DNA from 3 places in the Rummeliibacillus sp. JY-2-4R genome. Region 3 is predicted to be linked to each of the others. Evidence: riboswitches for the same ligand, from Rfam matches in the RefSeq annotation. Region 3 holds a riboswitch; each other region holds the start of a gene.

Region 1 (6,567 bases), 1.3 Mb from region 3:
TCTGAAAAGTCACTTTTATACTATTCTATCTATATATAATTGAAATGTATAGTATTCTCACTTAAACATAATAGGAGGAAAAATTGATGGAGTTATCTAAAAAGCTACAAAGTTTACCAAAGCAGTTTTTTGCAAATCTTGTGAAGCAAGTTGCAATCGCAGTTGCAGAAGGCCGTGATGTTATAAATTTAGGACAAGGAAATCCTGATCGACCAACACCAGAACATATCGTAAAAGCTATGCAAGAAGCAATAGCAAATCCAGAAATGCATAGATATTCACCTTTTCGTGGAATACCTGAACTAAAAAAAGCAGTTAGCACATTTTATAAACGCGAATACGGTGTGTACATCAATCCAGATACAGAAGTTTCAATTCTTTTCGGTGCCAAAGCAGGCCTCGTTGAACTACCAATTGGAATTCTAAATCCTGGTGATACGATGCTACTGCCAGACCCTGGCTACCCAGATTATTTATCAGGTGTGACATTAGCAGACGTTCAATTTGAAACAATGCCACTTTTAGCTGAAAATGACTTCCTTCCAAATTACAGTTTGCTTTCTGAAGACATCAAAAAAAGAGCCAAGTTAATGTATTTAAACTATCCTAACAATCCAACAGGTGGCGTTGCTACCAAAGAATTCTACGAAGAAACAATCAAACTAGCGAAAGAGAATAATATCGCTGTCCTTCAAGACTTTGCTTATGGTGCCATTGGCTTTGAAGGCAAAAAACCCGTTAGCTTCTTGCAATTAGAAGGTGCTAAAGAAGTCGGGGTTGAAGTTTACACATTATCCAAAACCTATAATATGGCAGGTTGGCGCGTAGGTTTTGCGGTTGGTAATGCTCAAATGATTGAAGCACTAAACTTAATACAAGATCACCTTTTCGTTAGTCTATTCCCTGCCGTACAACAAGCTGCAGTGGAAGCGTTAACTGGCGACCAATCTTGTGTCTCAAGACAAGTTGATATGTATGAAAGTCGCAGAAATGCATTAATTAACGCATGTCAAAATATCGGTTGGCCTGTAACAGCACCAAAAGGATCCTTCTTTGCTTGGCTTCCTGTACCAGAAGGATTTACAAGTCAACAATTTGCAGACCTTCTATTGGAAAAAGCAGATGTAGCAGTAGCTGCTGGAAATGGCTTTGGAGAGCATGGCGAAGGATATATTCGGATTGGCTTATTAGTAGATGAAGAGCGACTAGTGGAGGCTGTTAAAAGAATTGAAAAGCTGAATCTATTCAAAGAACTAGCAAAAAACTAAATATCAAGGAGGCAAGTTTAATGGCTCAACCTACAAATCCAACAAATGTGGATTTACTAGTCAAAGATCTTTCACCAGACGATACATTTCCTATTTCGTTTGTTGAACTAGAACGAGCTGCAGCTAGCGTCTTACCTAAGAATCAATATGGATATGTTCGCTCCGGTGCTGGCGGCGAACAAACATTACACCAAAACCAAAGTGCTTTCCAGAAGTATTCCATCATTCCTCGCTATTTAAAAGACGTTTCAAAGTTGGATACATCGATTGAGTTATTTGGCAAAGAATATCCTACCCCTTTGTTAGCAGCTCCGGTAGGCGTATTACAAATGATTTCACCAGAAGGCGAGTTAGCAGTTGCACGTGCATTGAAGGATTTAAACATACCTTATATTCAAAGTACTGTCTCAAGTTACTCCATTGAAGAAATTGCATCAGCTGCTCCTGACTCATCTAAATGGTTCCAATTATATTGGGCACCTTGTGATCCAGAGATTTCTTATAGTATGGTAAAACGCGCAGAACAAGCAGGCTACGAAGCAATTGTATTAACGATTGATACGATGATGCTTGGTTGGCGCGAGACTGATATGCGTAACCAGTTCTCTCCTATTAGCGAAGGGTATGGGAAAGGAAATTGGGCAACCGACCCAGCTTTTCTGAAATCAATACCAAACAATGATTTAAACTCTATTATCGAAGGAATACTTGCAAACCTGCATCATCCGACACTACAATGGGCAAATATCAAAGAACTAAAGAAACGAACGACATTACCTGTATTAATAAAAGGCATACTTCATCCAGAAGATGCAAAACTTGCTTTAGAAAATGGTGTAGATGGGATTATTGTTTCCAATCATGGAGGTCGTCAATTGGATGGTGTGATTCCAAGTATCGATGCACTTCCAGCAATCGTAGAAGCGATAAATGGACAAATCCCTGTATTATTTGATAGTGGTATTCGGCGAGGAACCGATGTAGTGAAAGCTTTAGCACTTGGAGCAAATGCCGTCCTAATCGGTCGTCCCTTTGTCTACGGACTAGCAATCGCTGGAGAAGAAGGGGTCAAACGTGTTTTCTCTACAATTCTAAAAGAAACAGAAGTCACTCTATCTATGGCAGGCATAACTGAAGTAAAACATGCAAAAGAGTTAAGCATTGTAAAACAATAATTTAGACGATAAAAAATCAAACAAATGGTGTGTGGATCAAGCTTTTTTAGTATGATTCACACCTTTACTATTTCAGATATATAATCCTTTTTACCACTCACACGTCGAAAAAAGCCACATAACCCCAATCAAAGAAATGTAGTTCTTTGATTCGGATTATGTGGCTCAAGTTTTCCAGCCAACTGGCATGTGCTATTTTGATTTTGATTTGTTAAATCTTTGTTTTTCAATACGATTTATTTGTACGATGATTCCATCTTGAATCGTTATATGCACTTCACCAAATTGTAATCCTTGGACCGCTTTAATAATGGCTCTAATTTGTTCTGAATCCTCGTTTAACTTTTGAGTCATACAAATTTCTCCCCTTTACAATAGGTTACTATTAAATAATTTAATCGAATCCCCTTTTCTTGTAATTTATTGTAATTGCCTGAAAATGAAAAGTCAATATTAATTCTTATAATTCCTAGTTAAATACTAGTGAATAATATAATTTTACTAGATATTTATTAAAATTTTGTAATGAGTAACAGCAAGTAAACAATTAATAATAGCAAAACCATTAAAACATTTAGTTTAATAAATTCATTTAAACCAGCAAATATCCGCATTCCCTACAAAAAGGCATTTAAAATCCCTACTATTCTAGGTGGAATTATACAAAAAATCATTGACTATACTGAATTTTTGCTGTAGATTGAATTATCATAAAGTTTTTAATTAAATAAAAACCTCTTATTAAGAGTAGCTGAGGGACTGGCCCTATGAAGCTCGGCAACCTTCTCAATCATGGAAAGGTGCTAAATCCTGCAAGACGTGCAAAACGTTTTGATAGATAAGAGAGGCGAACTCCAAAAGATGAAGCCCCTCTTGCTATTAAAAAGGGGGGCTTTTTTTAAATTCTTTAAATTAAAGGGAGGAAATCAAATGAAAAAATTTAGTTTCGCATTGATCTTATTATTACTTGTAGCGATTGTTAGTGCTTGTGGCAATAGCGAAAAAACAGAAGACAGTAAAACTGCTGCATTAAATACCAAGAAATTGGTAATTGGTGTGACAGCAGGACCTCATGAAGAAATCGCGGAAAAAGTAGCTGAAATTGCTAAAAAAGAAGGATTAGATATCGAGTTAAAAGTATTCTCAGATTATGTATTACCAAACACAGCATTGAGCGAAGGTAGCTTAGATGCAAACAGCTTCCAACATGTTCCGTACTTAAAACAATATAACAAAGACAAAGGTGACGATCTTGTCGCTGTTGGCAAAACCATCTTAAGTCCAATGGGTATCTACTCTAAAAAATACAAGAACTTTGATGAGATTCCAAATGGTTCAAAAATAGCTATTCCGAACGATCCAACAAATGGCTCTCGCGCATTAGAGATTTTAGCAAAAGAAGGATTTATCACATTAAAAGATACGGGAAGCGATCTTCCAACAATCTATGATATTGATGAAAACAAAAAGAATTATAAATTTATCGAACTAGAAGCTGCACAAATTCCAAAACAATTATCTGAAGTTGCAGCAGCAGCAATTAATACAAACTTTGCTTTAGAAGCAGGTCTAAACCCTAAAAAAGACGCCATCTTGGTTGAAGGTGCTGATTCAATTTATGCAAATCAAATTGTTGTACGTAAAGAAAACAAAAACGACCCAACTATTAAGAAATTCGTGAAAGCTTATCATTCTGACGAAATAAAGAAATTCATAGAAGAGAAATATGAAGGCTCTCTTATCCCTTCTTGGTAGAAGTTAATTAGAATAGATTGCCATCTTTGGCGGTGGCAATCTCCTTAAAAAGGAGTAATATGATGATTAAATTAGAGCATGTTACAAAGAAATTTACCGTTAATAATAAAACGATTACTGCAGTAGATGATGTCAATATTGATGTCAAAAAAGGAGAAATTCACGGTGTAATTGGTTATAGTGGCGCTGGGAAAAGTACACTTATTCGCTGCGTAAACTTACTTGAAAAGCCAACAAACGGTGATATATACATAGACAACGAAAAAATTACTAATCTCTCGCCTCAGAATCTCCGTACAGTCCGAACAAAAATCGGTATGATTTTCCAAGGGTTTAATTTGTTAAAAACAGCTACGGTTTATGACAATATTGCACTTCCACTTAAACTATTAGGCTTTGATAAAAAAGAAGTTAAAAAGCGGGTTGACAAGTATTTAAAAATTGTCAATTTGGAAGACAAAGCAAATAACTATCCAGCTCAATTATCTGGTGGTCAAAAGCAGCGTGTTGCTATTGCTAGAGCATTATCTCAGGAACCTGAAATTTTACTAAGTGATGAGGCGACAAGTGCTCTTGACCCAGAAACAACAGATTCCATTCTCGATCTTTTACTTAAGATTAATAAGGAATTTGGGATTACAATTTTACTCATTACTCATGAAATGAACGTTATTCAAAAAGTTTGCGATTATGTGTATGTATTAGAAAGTGGCCATATTGTTGAACAAGGATCTACGATTGACTTATTCACGAATCCACAACAACCTACTACAAAAAAATTCTTAAACACTATTTCACAGCGTAACTTATCCAGTTCATTAATCGAACAACTAAATGTAACAGGGAGCGTTACTCGCCTTACCTTCGTTGGAGAAAGTACAGGTAAACCTGCATTAGCTGAAATCAGTAAGTTATTTAATGTTACGCCAAATATTTTAACGGCAAATATTATTGAATTGAAAAATGGTGTTGTTGGTAATATCGTCGTCCATTTAAATGGAGATGCACAAGATGTTAACAAAGCACTTCAATATTTAGAGGGACAAGGTGTCCGTACAGAAGAATTGCGGGGTGTAAACTAATGGATCGTTATGAAAAATTTATTGATCAATGGCTACCTATCATTTGGAAAGCTATTTTAGAAACGTTCCAAATGGTTGGGGTTTCTCTAGTATTTGCAGTTGTGATTGGGATTGTTTTAGGAATTCTTGTGGTTCTAACTAGACCAGGACAAGCTTTAGCAAATAAATTTGTTTATCAAATTTTAAATTTACTCATTAATATCGTTCGTTCTGTTCCATTCATCATATTATTATTCTTTATCTTGCCTTTTACAAAATCAATTGTCGGTACAACTATAGGTGTTCGTGGTGCAATTGTTCCGCTTGTTATTTATACAGCCCCTTATATCGCCCGCTTAATAGAATCTGCATTATTAGAAGTAGATGCTGGTGTAGTAGAAGCCTATACAGCAATGGGAATCAAAACACGCCATATCATCTGGAATGTTATATTACGTGAAGCAAGACCTTCCATTATTTTGGCTCTTACAATTTCCACCGTTAGTTTAATTAGTGCAACAGCAATGGCAGGTATGGTCGGTGCTGGTGGTCTTGGTGATCTCGCATACCGTTTTGGTTACTTACGTTATGAAGTAGATGTTATGTATGCGACAGTTTTCTTATTAATTGTGATTGTTCAAGTGGTTCAATCCCTCGGCAATCGTTTAGCCGCAAATTTAAAAAAGGATTAAGAGTTAGCAAAATAATAAAGGGTGTGGATAAAGTATTTCAAATACTTATCCACACCTTTTTATCATTTATAAAGATTTCTAGCTTTAAGAAATAACTCCTAGTTCTTTCCCTACTTTTTCATAGATAGCTAGTGCATCGTCTAACATTTCTTTTGTATGGGCAGCGGTTGGCATGTTGCGGACACGGCCGGTGCCTTTTGGAACAGTTGGGAAGACGATGGATTTTGCGTATACGCCTTCTTCGATTAGACGGGATGAGAATTGTTGTGTTAGCTTTTCGTCACCGATGATACATGGTGTGATTGGTGTTTCGGAGTGACCAATGTTAAAGCCAAGTTTTTTCAATCCTGCTTTTAAATAATCGCCGTTTTCCCAAAGTCTGTCACAAAGTTCTGTTGAGTCGATTAACATTTGAACAGCACGAGTAATGGCTGCAACGTCACCTGGTGGTAAAGCAGTTGAGAACAAGAATGGACGTGAACGAACTTTCAGCCAGTCTATTAAGTTCTTCTTACCAGCTACATATCCGCCGACTACACCAATTGCTTTAGATAATGTACCGATTTGGAAGTCGATTTCATTTTGTAGACCGAAGTGTTTGACAGTCCCTTTCCCT
Region 2 (6,567 bases), 1.3 Mb from region 3:
AATAAAATATTAGCGGGTGTGGCGGAATTGGCAGACGCACTAGACTTAGGATCTAGCGCCGCAAGGCGTGGGGGTTCGACTCCCTTCACCCGCACCATTTATTTTAAAACTATATAATTGCCAGATTTAAAAAAACGTAAAGCATATGCGGAAGTAGTTCAGTGGTAGAACATCACCTTGCCAAGGTGGGGGTCGCGGGTTCGAACCCCGTCTTCCGCTCCAAATATGCCGGGGTGGCGGAACTGGCAGACGCACAGGACTTAAAATCCTGCGGTAGGTGACTACCGTACCGGTTCGATTCCGGTCCTCGGCACCATTTTTATTTAACATATGTACAATGACTATTGTATAATATGCGCCCATAGCTCAACTGGATAGAGCGTCTGACTACGGATCAGAAGGTTGTGGATTCGACTTCTGCTGGGCGCACCATATCCGGGAAGTAGCTCAGCTTGGTAGAGCACTTGGTTTGGGACCAAGGGGTCGCAGGTTCGAATCCTGTCTTCCCGATTATTTCATAATATTTAAGATCTTTGGGGCCTTAGCTCAGCTGGGAGAGCGCCTGCCTTGCACGCAGGAGGTCAGCGGTTCGATCCCGCTAGGCTCCACCAATTTTATATTTAAATTATATTATGGCGGCCTAGCTCAGCTGGCTAGAGCGTACGGTTCATACCCGTAAGGTCGGGGGTTCGATCCCCTCGGCCGCCATAAACTCTGGAGGAATACCCAAGTCTGGCTGAAGGGATCGGTCTTGAAAACCGACAGGCGGGTCAAACCGCGCGGGGGTTCGAATCCCTCTTCCTCCTCCATTTAAACTTTATAATATTATCGCGGGGTGGAGCAGTTCGGTAGCTCGTCGGGCTCATAACCCGAAGGTCACAGGTTCAAATCCTGTCCCCGCAACCAAATGGTCCGGTAGTTCAGCTGGTTAGAATGCCTGCCTGTCACGCAGGAGGTCGCGGGTTCGAGTCCCGTCCGGACCGCCATTCTATAAATGATTTAATATATTATTGTGGGTCGGTAGCTCAGTTGGTAGAGCATTAGATTGAAGCTCTAAGTGTCGGCAGTTCGATTCTGTCCCGACCCACCATAATGCGGGTGTAGTTTAGTGGTAAAACCACAGCCTTCCAAGCTGTTGTCGGGAGTTCGATTCTCCTCACCCGCTCCATTTATGGGCCTATAGCTCAGCTGGTTAGAGCGCACGCCTGATAAGCGTGAGGTCGATGGTTCGAGTCCATTTAGGCCCACCATTTAATTATTCCGAAGTAGCTCAGTTGGTAGCAGCATCTGACTGTTAATCAGAGGGTCGCAGGTTCGAGTCCTGCCTTCGGAGCCATATTGGCCCCTTGGTCAAGCGGTTAAGACACCGCCCTTTCACGGCGGTAACACGAGTTCGAATCTCGTAGGGGTCATACTTAAAAATCCTTTAGAATCATTTTGATTCTAAAGGATTTTTTTATTTTTAATGTATGTATGTAAATTCGATTATAACTTCTCTGATTGTATAATCTCCTGTTATCGCCAATTGTTGGAAAAACACTACTTCCCACTTGTCATCTCATGTATCTCATTTTAAAATAAGAACAAATGTTCTTTTTGGAGGTGCTATAGATGTATGAGAATATGCCGAGAAGGTCGATTATGTGTGTAGATATGAAATGCTTTTATGCTAGTTGTATGGCATCTTGGGCTCATTTGGATGTACTAAAAGAGGCCATCGCTGTTGTAGGGAATTTTCAGCAAAAAGGTAGTATTGTTCTTGCTGCTTCTCCGCTTATGAAAAAACGATTTCAAGTGAAGACAGGAACAAGGGTTTATGAAATACCGAAGCATCCAGATATTCATTTGTTTGAACCAAAGATGGAATACTTTGTCCGCATGTCCGTCGAAATTACAAAGCTACTTCATAGCTATGTACCAAAGGAAGCAATTCATGTATATAGCATTGATGAAAGTTTTGTTGATCTCACAGGGACAGAGAAACTGTGGGGAGATCCGGTTGAAACAGCACACAAAATCCAAGAAGAACTTTATCGGCAATTTGAAATACCAAGCACTGTAGGAATGGGACCGAATATGCTTTTGGCAAAGCTTGCTCTTGATTTAGATGCAAAAAAAACGGGTTTCGCTAAATGGGACTTTGAAGATGTGGAAAGAAAGCTATGGCCTGTTACACCTTTGTCGAAGATGTGGGGGATCGGACATCGAACAGAACGTACGCTGAACAATATGGGGATTTTCTCTGTTGGAGATTTGGCTCACGCTGATTTAGCGACATTAGAAAAGAGATTCGGCATTATGGGCAATCAACTTTATCATCATGCATGGGGAATTGATTTGTCAAAGGTAGGCGAAGCACCACTTGTAGAAGGGCAAATTAGTTATGGTAAGAGCCAAATATTAATGCGCGATTATAACACTAAAAAGGAAGTGCTCGCAGTGCTCCTGGAAATGTGTGAAGATGTGGCGAGAAGAGCACGAGAAGCCTATAAAGTAGGGCGTACAATCACATTAGGTATTGCTTATAGTAAAAATGCCTTTGGAGGAGGTTTTCAGCGTTCACATACAATTGATGAAGCCACCAATGATACGATGGCTATTTATCACGTTTGTCAGCAAATATTAAGCGAACAGTACAATGAACGCCCAGTGCGCCAAATAAGTGTTAGTATAACAAAATTAGAATCAGAACATTCTATGCAGCTCAGCTTTTTTGATACATCCCGCTGGAAGCGCCGTAAGCTTGGTGCTGCAATGGATCACCTCCGAACACATTATGGCTCAACAGCGGTGTTGCGAGCAGTATCGTATACAAATGCAGGAACAGCAGTGAAGCGCTCCCAATTGCTCGGAGGTCATAAGAAGTAATTGGAACTTACAAAAGGAGGTATCCTATATGTTAAGAGATCGTGGGAATATTAAGTGGACGGCTATGATGTTACCAGAACATGTACAAAGACTGCGAAACTGGCAACAGGAGACAAAGCAAATTGCGAAGCCGATATATGACGAATGGACATTGCAAGCATTAGGAGAAGAACTCATGCAAGCATATTGTGGTCAGAAAGAAGTACTACTAGAAGTTTGGCATCAGCAGGCAAGTACTGAGTACAGAGGAATCATCACAGCGCTCAACAACGAAGATAAAAAACTATGTCTGTATAATATAATAAAAAGCCAAACGAGCTGGATTGAAGCAGAATTAATCCTTCATGTTCGAATATTTGATTAGAAGACACAATTCAATATTCAATAGTAGTAAGGCTAGTCATGGAAAAGTTGAAGTAATAGTTAATGATATTTTTAATTTAATTTCAATTAGCAATTTTTAGTGTACTAAATACCTATCCAAGGATTAAGGACACCGAGATATCGTGCCGCTAGAAAAAGTTAGCAAAGGGATGCAGACACAAAAGAAGTGACTCGGTTTCCTAAACGAAGCATGCAATCTCATTTCAAACAATACTTGTAATGTATAAATTAGTGGGAATATATTTTTTATATAGAAGAGAAAAATATTTTAAAATAGTTTACTTTTTCTAAAAATTCATTGACAAATGACGTAAAAGTAAATAATATAAATATCATAAACTTACAACTTAACAAATGGAATTTATCAAGAGTGACTGAGGGATAGGCCCGATGAAGTCCAGCAACCCCCACTAGGGAAGGTGCTAATTCCTACAGAATTTATTTCTGAAAGATAAATGAACGTCGATCATAAAGATACATCTTTCAGTTGAGAGATGTATCTTTTTTAGTAAAAATAGATAGTTTTCCGATAGAATAAGAGGATTTTAAAAAGCAATTTAACAAAGATTAGAGGGATGTATATGCTGGAAATACAAGAGGTATCAAAGGTTTACAAAACAAGAAAGAAAATAGTAACTGGTGTAGATCATGTCTCTTTAACTATTGGAGATGGAGAAATATTCGGAATAGTAGGTTATTCTGGAGCGGGTAAAAGTTCACTACTACGCTGTATTAACCTACTAGAACAACCAACAGATGGGCGAATATTAATCAATGGACAAGATTTAACAAAGTTAAAAGGAGAAAAGCTTCGTCAAGCACGTCTGAAAATCGGTATGATTTTTCAACACTTTTACTTAATCAGCCAAAAAACAGTTGGTGAAAATATTGAATTTGCTTTAAAAGCTGCAAAAATACCAAAGGGAGAGCGAGAGAAAAGAGTAAAGGAACTTCTCGAAATGGTTGGCCTAGCGGATAAAAAAGACGTATTTCCAGCACAACTAAGCGGCGGTCAAAAACAACGTGTAGGTATTGCAAGAGCATTAGCAAATAATCCATCTATATTATTATGTGATGAAGCTACATCAGCACTTGATCCGACAACAACCACTTCGATTTTGCGATTACTAAAAAAAATCAATCGTGAACTCGGTATTACGATAATTTTAATCACACACGAAATGGACGTCGTGAAAGAAATTTGCGACAGAATGGCAATTATGCAGGATGGGAAAGTAATAGAAGAAGGTTCTGTTTATGATATTTTCGCTGAGCCTCAAAAGCCATTAACAAAAGAATTCATCAGTAGTGTCGTGTCGTTCGATATTCCACAAGAGATTATGCAAAGTGTCACAGGACAAGTTGTGAAGATTCTATTCAAAGGTAGTGTAGCAGGTGAAGGAGTTATTTCAGATATGCTTCAACAGTTTGAAGTGCAAGGGAATTTCCTTCATGGCACTATTGAATATATTCAAGAAAGACCGCTTGGCATCTTCCTAATGGAGTTAAAGGGCCAAGTAGCAGATATTAATCGCTCGATTACTTATATGGAAAGCCGTGGCGTAACAGTGGAGGTGCTAAACGATGTTATTTGATCCAAGTCATTTTACTGAAATGCTACCAGATATTTGGAAGGCGTTTGGACAAACAATTGAAATGGTGGGCATTGCCTTAGCGATTGCGTTAATCATTGGTTTACCGCTGGGGCTCTTGTTATTCATCACAAGTAAGGGACTATTTTCAACAAGTAGAACAGGATTACTTGGAAATCGTTTCGTTAATGGAGTAGTTGGTTTTATCGTCAATCTTGTTCGTTCAATTCCATATATCATCCTATTAGTAGCACTATTCCCATTCACGAAATGGCTAATAGGCGACACAATCGGACCAATCGCAGCGAGTGTTTCTTTATCCGTTGCATCCATCCCATTCTTCGCGAGACTTGTTGAAACATCTCTACGTGAAATCGATAAAGGGGTGATTGAAGCTTCAATTGCTGCTGGTGCAACTCGTTGGATGATTATTAAAGACGTGCTACTTCCTGAAGCGAAATCAGGCGTTATTCAAGGGATTACAATGACAATTATTAGTTTAGTTGCATACTCAGCGATGGCCGGCATTATTGGCGGTGGTGGTATTGGTGACTTAGCCATCCGCTTCGGTTATTACCGATACGACAACACCATCATGATCGCAACAGTTGTCATCCTAATCATCATCGTCCAAGTAATCCAAATAGCAGGCGATACAATAGCAAAAGCAGTAGATAAAAGATAAAAGCGGAACACGCCCGTAAGGGAAGATAGCCTAAAGGCGCGACGTCGTGTCGCAACGGCTACCGGGTACACATCCTGTGCACCCTCGAGGGGCTGGCGTGTGGAGCTAGATAGAGTTAAAAGCGGAACACGCCCGCAACAGGGAAGATAGATGGAAAATCGCTATTATAGGATTTTTTCTATATAAATTAAAGAACATATAAAATGGGGGTTTTACAATGAAAAAAATTTTACTAACAATTTGTTTGCTAGTAGTAGCAACAGCTCTTGCTGCATGTGGAGGCGGAGATAACGCAAAAAAAGATACAAACAAAGCAACAGAAACAAAAAACATTAAAATCGGTGCAACAGCAGGCCCATACAGTGATATGTTAAAAAAAGCAATCGTTCCTGAACTTGAGAAAAAAGGCTACAAAGTAGATGTAGTAGAATTCAGTGATTATATCCAACCAAACAAAGCATTAGATTCAGGCGATATTGATGCAAACTTATTCCAACACTCAGTGTACTTAGAAAACTTCAATAAAGAAAATGGTACAAAAATTAAAGGCCTAATTATCGTACCAACTGCACCAATGGGTTTCTTCTCTAAAAAATATAAAACAGTTGACGAAATCAAAGCTGGCTCAACAGTAGCAATCGCCAATGACCCATCAAATGCAGCACGTACTTTAAAATCTTTACAAGAACAAGGCTTAATCAAAATTAATGGTAAAATTGATCAATTAAAAGCATCAACTAAAGATATTGAAGAAAATCCAAAAAATCTAAAATTCCAAGAAATCGAAGCAGCAGGTTTACCACGTGCAGTGGAAAGTGCTGACTTAGTAGGTGTACCAGGAAACTTCGCATTAGCAGCAAACATGAAGTTAGAAGATGCTGTATTCCTAGAAAATATGCCTGACCAATTCCGTAACGTTGTAGCAGTTCGTGAAGCAGATGAAAACTCACAACTATCAAAAGATTTAAAAGCAGTAGTAGAATCACCTGAATTCGAAAAAGTAATCGATACAGACTTCAAAGGCTTTGGTAAACCTGA
Region 3 (6,567 bases):
TTAACGGGCAGTAGGATACCACTTCAAGGCAGAAGCATTGGTGGTAGATAACTGCCCGTAAAAGCCAGATTGGTTCAACTAACAATCAGTTGGGGATGGAAGAACCACAACTGATTAAAGTTTCACTTTAAACGATTGGTGCACCTTTTTTAGCGATATCTTCAGCAACTGCACCGAATTTTTTAAAGTTTTCATGGAACATACCAGCTAATTCAGTTGCTTTTTTATCATAAGCTTCTTTATCAGCCCATACGTCACGTGGATTTAAAAGGTCTGTTGGAACTCCTTCAATTTCAGTTGGCAATGCAAGACCAAAGAATGGATCTTGATTAGTAAATACATCATTCAATTTGCCATCGATTGCTGCACGTACCATTGTACGAGTGTAAGAAAGTTTCATACGGCTACCTTCACCGTAGCTACCACCAGACCAACCAGTGTTAACTAAGAAAACATTAACTTCATGTTCGTCAATTTTCTTACCCAACAATTCTGCATAAACAGTTGCATGTAATGGGAAGAATGGAGCACCGAAGCAAGTAGAAAATACTGGTTCTGGTTCAACAACGCCGCGTTCTGTACCAGGAGTTTTTGAAGTAAAGCCTGATAGGAAGTGATACATTGCTTGCTCTTTTGTTAGTTTACTGATTGGAGGTAGCACACCAAAAGCATCAGCTGTTAAGAAGATAACAGTTTTTGGGTGACCTGCAACAGATGGTTCTGCAATATTATCAATATTTTGAATTGGATATGCTGCACGAGTATTTTGTGTTAGTGATACATCGTCATAATCAGGCATACGAGTTTCAGGATCAACTATTACATTTTCTAAAACTGTACCAAATTTAATAGCGTTATAAATTTCTGGTTCTTTCTCTGGAGAAAGGTTGATTGTTTTTGCGTAGCAACCACCTTCAATATTGAATACAACAGTATCAGACCAACCGTGTTCATCGTCTCCGATTAGTTTACGATTTCCATCAGCAGACAATGTTGTTTTACCTGTTCCAGATAAACCGAAGAATAGGGCAACATCGCCATTTTCTCCGACGTTTGCAGAACAATGCATTGGAAGAATGCCTTGTTGTGGTAATAGGTAATTCATAATACCGAAGATTGATTTTTTCATTTCTCCAGCATATTCTGTACCACCAATTAAAATGATACGTTTTTCAAGTGAAACGATGATGAAAGTTTCTGATTTTGTACCATCAACTTCAGGATCTGCTTTAAATGTTGGAGCAGACACAATTGTAAAATCAGCATCGTGCGTAGTAAGTTCATCTTCAGTTGGTCGAATGAATAATTGGTGAGCAAATAAATTATGCCAAGCGTATTCATTTACAACTTGGATTGCTAAGCGAGATTTTGGATCAGCACCTGCAAAGCCTTTAAAAACAAAAATTTCTTCTTTTTGTTTTAAATAATTGATTACTTTGTTATATAATGAATCGAATACCTCTGAAGAAATAGGTTGGTTAATTTTACCCCAATGAATTTGATCTTTAGATGATTCTTCTTCAACGAAATATTTGTCTTTAGGAGAACGTCCTGTATATTTACCAGTCACTGCACGAACAGCACCTTCAGCTGTTAAAATTGCTTCTCCACGTGAAGTCGCTTTTTCTACTAGTTGTGGGACTGAAAGTTGCTTTTGAATGTTTTGACCTTGTAATAAATCCTTCAGTTCATTCGCAATTTCTACTGAATTCATCTTTATAAGTACCATCCTTTTTATAGTTTTCCCCTACAAAAGGGTTTAGTTATCGGTTTCTGGAAATAGTATAACACATTTATATATATAATCTATACTAATTATGAATTATTTTTTAGATTTTGTATTTTTTTTAATTGAATATAAAATAGTTTGACTTTCAAATAAATATCACTTACTATATGCAATAGAACGGATACTCTTATCCCGAGCTGGTGGAGGGTCAGGCCCTATGAAACCCGGCAACCTGCATTATCTTTCACGTAATGCGCTGGTGCTAATCTGGATGCAAGGATGATTCCTTGAACGATAAGAGTGAAAGGTGCTAACGAAACATATCCTTTCCTCATTGGACTACGATGAGCGAAAGGTTTTTTTTTTCAAAAATAACATAGAAGCAAATTTGATTTGCTTCATTATTATATGTGATTTGTTGAATACTATTTATATTATGTACTGGCACTTTCTATATCCTCGTGTTAAAAAGCAGCAATAAATGCTGGCTTGGCGTTTAGCATAACAGTTTAAACGGACATGGGTAATGAGTACCGTATCTTTTCTAGGATCTCGTTATAATAGGAGGAAACCAAATGTCAAACAGAAGATTATTTACTTCAGAAAGCGTAACAGAAGGTCATCCGGATAAAATCTGCGATCAAATTTCAGATGCCATCTTAGATGCCATTATTGCAAAAGACCCAAATGCACGTGTAGCATGTGAAACAACTGTTACTACAGGTTTAGTACTAGTAGCAGGTGAAATCACAACATCTACTTATGTGGATATTAAAGGAATCGTACGTGATACAGTTTCAGAAATCGGCTATACTCGCGGTAAATATGGCTTCGATGCTGAAAACTTAGCAGTACTTGTTGCAATTGGTGAACAATCACCTGATATTGCACAAGGCGTTGACCAAGCATTAGAAGCTCGTGAAGGTTCAATGACAGATGCAGACATTGAAGCAATTGGTGCAGGGGACCAAGGTTTAATGTTCGGCTATGCTTGTAACGAAACACCAGAGTTAATGCCACTTCCAATTAGCCTTGCTCACAAACTAGCAAGACGCTTAACAGAAGTACGAAAATCAGGTCAATTAGATTATTTACGTCCTGATGGCAAAACGCAAGTAACTATTGAGTATGATGAAAACAACCAACCAGTACGAGTAGATACAATTGTTATCTCAACTCAACATGATGAAGAAGTAACATTAGAGCAAATTCAAAAAGACTTAAAAGAAATAGTAATTGCTGAAGTAGTACCAGCTGAATTACTAGATGAAACAACGAAATACTTTATCAATCCAACTGGCCGCTTTGTAATCGGTGGACCTAAAGGAGATGCAGGTTTAACAGGCCGTAAAATCATTGTAGATACTTACGGTGGTTATGCTCGCCATGGTGGTGGTGCTTTCTCTGGTAAAGATGCTACAAAAGTTGACCGTTCTGGTGCTTATGCAGCTCGTTATGTTGCTAAAAACATTGTTGCAGCAGGTTTAGCTGACCGTGCAGAAGTCCAACTTGCATACGCAATCGGCGTAGCACAACCGGTTTCTATTTCAATCGATACATTCGGTACAGGCAAAGTTAAAGAAAGTGATTTAGTAGAAGCAGTGCGTGAATTCTTCGATTTACGTCCAGCAGGAATCATTAAAATGCTTGACCTACGCCGTCCAATCTATAAACAAACAGCAGCTTATGGACATTTTGGTCGTACAGATCTAAACGTACCTTGGGAAAACACAGACAAAGTAGAAGTCTTAAAAGCAAGATTCTCTTAATCTGAAATGAAATAATCTATAGAATTATCTAAAATGTACCCTATAAAGTAGACATACATAATATGTCTACCTTATAGGGTCTTTTCTTGTTTGGAAGGCATTTTTAGATTTCAACAACAAAAGGATGTGTCATTACCTTAAATATAATTAAAAAACATATTTATGCTCATTATTTGAAAAAGGTTATACTATTTTAACTCTTAAAGAAAATAAGTGAATGACTTCTTTCGATTCAGCCAATCATATTCGATCAAAAGCACGAATAAGGTAATAGTGAGAAGACATGACAGGAGAGATTCGGAAGATGAGGTCAAATGAATTCTTCTTTTTAACATGGGCAGCATTTTTAATTGGCTTTGCATTTGTTCTAATTGCCATTTGGAATACAGATTGGATGCTAGTTGAGCAAGGGTTTTACACCATTATATTGGGATGGATTACGTTCTCTTCTTTTTCCCTTGTTAAAACAATACGAGATAAAAGAGAGAATATTAAAGTTTCGAAAGAATATTTGGCGTTATGTTGGCTATCAGTGGTTGCATCGTTTGGTATTGGGATGATTAGTGTTTGGAATACAGATTGGGAATTAGTTGAGAAAGGGTACTATTGGTTAGGAATCATTTTTGTCATGTATACGTCTTTTGCACTGTCAAAAGAAATTCGAGATCGTCAAGACTTTGCTAATAGACAGAAGGATAAAGAAGCAATTCAATTTTATAATGATATGAATGAAGATGAGGAAGAGTAATTAAATCTATACAAAAGAGCTTTGAAGGATGACTCCAACAAAGCTCTTTTTTTATATATTAAGGTAAAATGACTTCTTCCTTTGGATTATGTTTTTTTAATAATATGACGAATAAGCTACCTAATGCACAAAATGCTCCAGAAAGCATGAATGCCCAAGTATAAGAATCGAAAATGTTGTAAATAAGACCACCACCAAAAGCTGCTACTGCTGCACCTACTTGATGAAATGCAACCATCCAGCCGTACATCATGGCACTTTTCTTATTACCAAATTCCCGTCTTGCAAGACCAATAGTAGGAGGGACGGTCGCAATCCAATCGAGTCCATAAAAAACGGAGAAGATAATGAGTAACGTAACCGAACCGTTGTTTAGAGCAATTGGTAAGAAAAGTAATGATAGTCCACGAAGGCCATAATAGTAAAATAGCAGCCAGCGATTATCAACTTTGTCACTAAGCCAACCAGATAAAGTGGTGCCGACTAAATCGAAAATCCCCATAAAGCTGAGCATGGATGCAGCAAGTACCATTGGAATGCCAAAACTCATGCAATATCCTACAAAGTGTGTACCGATTAATCCTGTTGTAGATAGTCCACAGATGAAGAAACTGCCAGCTAAGAGCCAAAAAGCCTTACTTTTACTCCCATCCATTAATGAGTCCCAAACAATTTTGAATGGATTCTCTTTAGAAACATTGTCGGATGTAACATTTTCTTGCTTTATTTGACCAAGTGGTGTTGTTCCGACTTGTTCTGGCCAATCCTTCATAAAAATTAATATAAAAATAAGCATTATGATACTTAAACCAAAGATCAAGCCAATTGCATGATGCCAACTATACTTTTCTATTAATGTAGCAAGTACCGGCAATAGTACCAGCTGTCCAGTTGCTGTAGCTGCGGTTAAAATACCAACTGCTAGTCCGCGATGTTTCACAAACCATCGATTTCCTATTTGTGTGCTAAGAACAGTCAAAAACAGGCCGGAACCAATTCCAATCATTACACCCCAAATAAGAATTAGCTGCCATTCCTGTTTCATCATTAGTGTTAATCCTAATCCTAAAGTTAATAATGCCATAGAGGCCATCATTACATTCTTTAATCCGAATCTTTCGACAAATGCAGCCATAAAAGGTCCAGAAAAACCGTATAAGAACAACCCTACCGCAAAGGCAAATGATATAGCAGGCCTGCTCCAACCAAACTCTGTCTCAAATGGCTCGATAAAAACTCCGGAAGAGGAACGAATGATTCCTGCAACAATGATAGAAAAGAACGTGATTACTAAAATAATCCAACTATAATGAAACTTTTTCATATACGCATCTCCAGATTATAAGAAGTTAGTATGTATTAGCTTTTTTAACTCGGTATCTTTTTAAAAAGGCCCGGAATATTAGACCGAGCCCAAAGCTTTGTACTTATATAACCAAACCACTGTCAATCAATCAATTGAGTTATCTAGACAATGGGCTATTCTGTACTGATTTATAATATTGGCCTTTTTCATAGTATTCGTTAAGAATACGATCCATGTCTTTTTTATCTTCTTCTGTTAATTCACGAATTACTTTTGCAGGACGGCCAAATGCAAGTGTGTTTGGTGGGATTTTCTTTCCTTGTGTGACAAGGCTACCGGCACCGATAAATGCACCTTCTCCAATTTCAGCACCATCTAATACAATTGAGGCCATTCCAATCAGTGCACCTTTTTTGATATGGCAACTATGTAATGTTACTTGGTGACCAATTGTAACTTCATCCTCAAGGATAAGAGGATAGGCTGGGCTTTGGTGCAAACAACATAAGTCTTGAATATTCACTTTTTGACCGATAATTGTTGGGGATACATCTCCTCGAATAACGGTATTATAAAAAACGGACGAATCTGCACCAATAGTCACATCACCAGTAATAACAACATTGTCACCGATGAATACAGATGGGTCAATGGATGGTTTTTTATCTTTAAATGGATAAATCATCGAAATACGCCTCATTTCAAGCTAAGATTATACTATTATCGTAACAAACTCATGTATTAATTGGAACAGAAATTCGTACATTACGTTAAAATAGAGGAATCATACACATGAGGAGAGAAGTAAGTTATGTGGAAATGGGAAGCAGAAGGTCAAGCCAAAGCGGTCGTAGTATTTATACATAGTGCATATGAGCATCATCGTCGGTATGCTTGGCTAATCGAAAAACTAAGGGTGTCGGGGATGAATGTCATTACAGGTGATCTCCCTGGACATGGAGAAGAGAGTAGACGCAAAAAAGCGCATGATGAGGATTTTAGAGAATACAGAAAA

Evidence for each region. A riboswitch is a leader RNA that binds a small molecule or an ion and turns the genes downstream of it on or off. The one in region 3 is predicted to bind S-adenosylmethionine.
Region 1: another riboswitch for S-adenosylmethionine. It lies ahead of ACWV26_RS01495 (MetQ/NlpA family ABC transporter substrate-binding protein); the one in region 3 lies ahead of metK (methionine adenosyltransferase).
Region 2: another riboswitch for S-adenosylmethionine. It lies ahead of ACWV26_RS01645 (methionine ABC transporter ATP-binding protein); the one in region 3 lies ahead of metK (methionine adenosyltransferase).

Annotation. Positions count from the first base shown of each region.
Region 1 is NZ_CM132623.1:312,028-318,594, reverse strand. It holds gene ACWV26_RS01510 (aminotransferase class I/II-fold pyridoxal phosphate-dependent enzyme) at 87-1,268, shown strand; gene ACWV26_RS01505 (alpha-hydroxy acid oxidase) at 1,289-2,443, shown strand; gene ACWV26_RS01500 (YezD family protein) at 2,636-2,797, opposite strand; SAM riboswitch class I at 3,179-3,288, shown strand; gene ACWV26_RS01495 (MetQ/NlpA family ABC transporter substrate-binding protein) at 3,374-4,198, shown strand; gene ACWV26_RS01490 (methionine ABC transporter ATP-binding protein) at 4,261-5,280, shown strand; gene ACWV26_RS01485 (methionine ABC transporter permease) at 5,280-5,951, shown strand; gene ACWV26_RS01480 (glycine C-acetyltransferase) at 6,036-6,567, opposite strand, start outside.
Region 2 is NZ_CM132623.1:326,398-332,964, forward strand. It holds tRNA gene ACWV26_RS01560 (tRNA-Leu) at 13-97, shown strand; tRNA gene ACWV26_RS01565 (tRNA-Gly) at 148-222, shown strand; tRNA gene ACWV26_RS01570 (tRNA-Leu) at 228-316, shown strand; tRNA gene ACWV26_RS01575 (tRNA-Arg) at 356-432, shown strand; tRNA gene ACWV26_RS01580 (tRNA-Pro) at 437-510, shown strand; tRNA gene ACWV26_RS01585 (tRNA-Ala) at 536-611, shown strand; tRNA gene ACWV26_RS01590 (tRNA-Met) at 635-708, shown strand; tRNA gene ACWV26_RS01595 (tRNA-Ser) at 717-809, shown strand; tRNA gene ACWV26_RS01600 (tRNA-Met) at 830-906, shown strand; tRNA gene ACWV26_RS01605 (tRNA-Asp) at 910-986, shown strand; tRNA gene ACWV26_RS01610 (tRNA-Phe) at 1,015-1,090, shown strand; tRNA gene ACWV26_RS01615 (tRNA-Gly) at 1,095-1,168, shown strand; tRNA gene ACWV26_RS01620 (tRNA-Ile) at 1,174-1,250, shown strand; tRNA gene ACWV26_RS01625 (tRNA-Asn) at 1,260-1,336, shown strand; tRNA gene ACWV26_RS01630 (tRNA-Glu) at 1,341-1,412, shown strand; gene ACWV26_RS01635 (Y-family DNA polymerase) at 1,612-2,868, shown strand; gene ACWV26_RS01640 (YolD-like family protein) at 2,897-3,232, shown strand; SAM riboswitch class I at 3,611-3,710, shown strand; gene ACWV26_RS01645 (methionine ABC transporter ATP-binding protein) at 3,834-4,847, shown strand; gene ACWV26_RS01650 (methionine ABC transporter permease) at 4,837-5,529, shown strand; gene ACWV26_RS01655 (MetQ/NlpA family ABC transporter substrate-binding protein) at 5,747-6,567, shown strand, end outside.
Region 3 is NZ_CM132623.1:3,064,289-3,070,855, reverse strand. It holds gene pckA (phosphoenolpyruvate carboxykinase (ATP)) at 128-1,714, opposite strand; SAM riboswitch class I at 1,914-2,030, shown strand; gene metK (methionine adenosyltransferase) at 2,305-3,498, shown strand; gene ACWV26_RS14945 (YiaA/YiaB family inner membrane protein) at 3,803-4,246, shown strand; gene ACWV26_RS14940 (MFS transporter) at 4,305-5,570, opposite strand; gene ACWV26_RS14935 (gamma carbonic anhydrase) at 5,710-6,237, opposite strand; gene ACWV26_RS14930 (alpha/beta hydrolase) at 6,364-6,567, shown strand, end outside.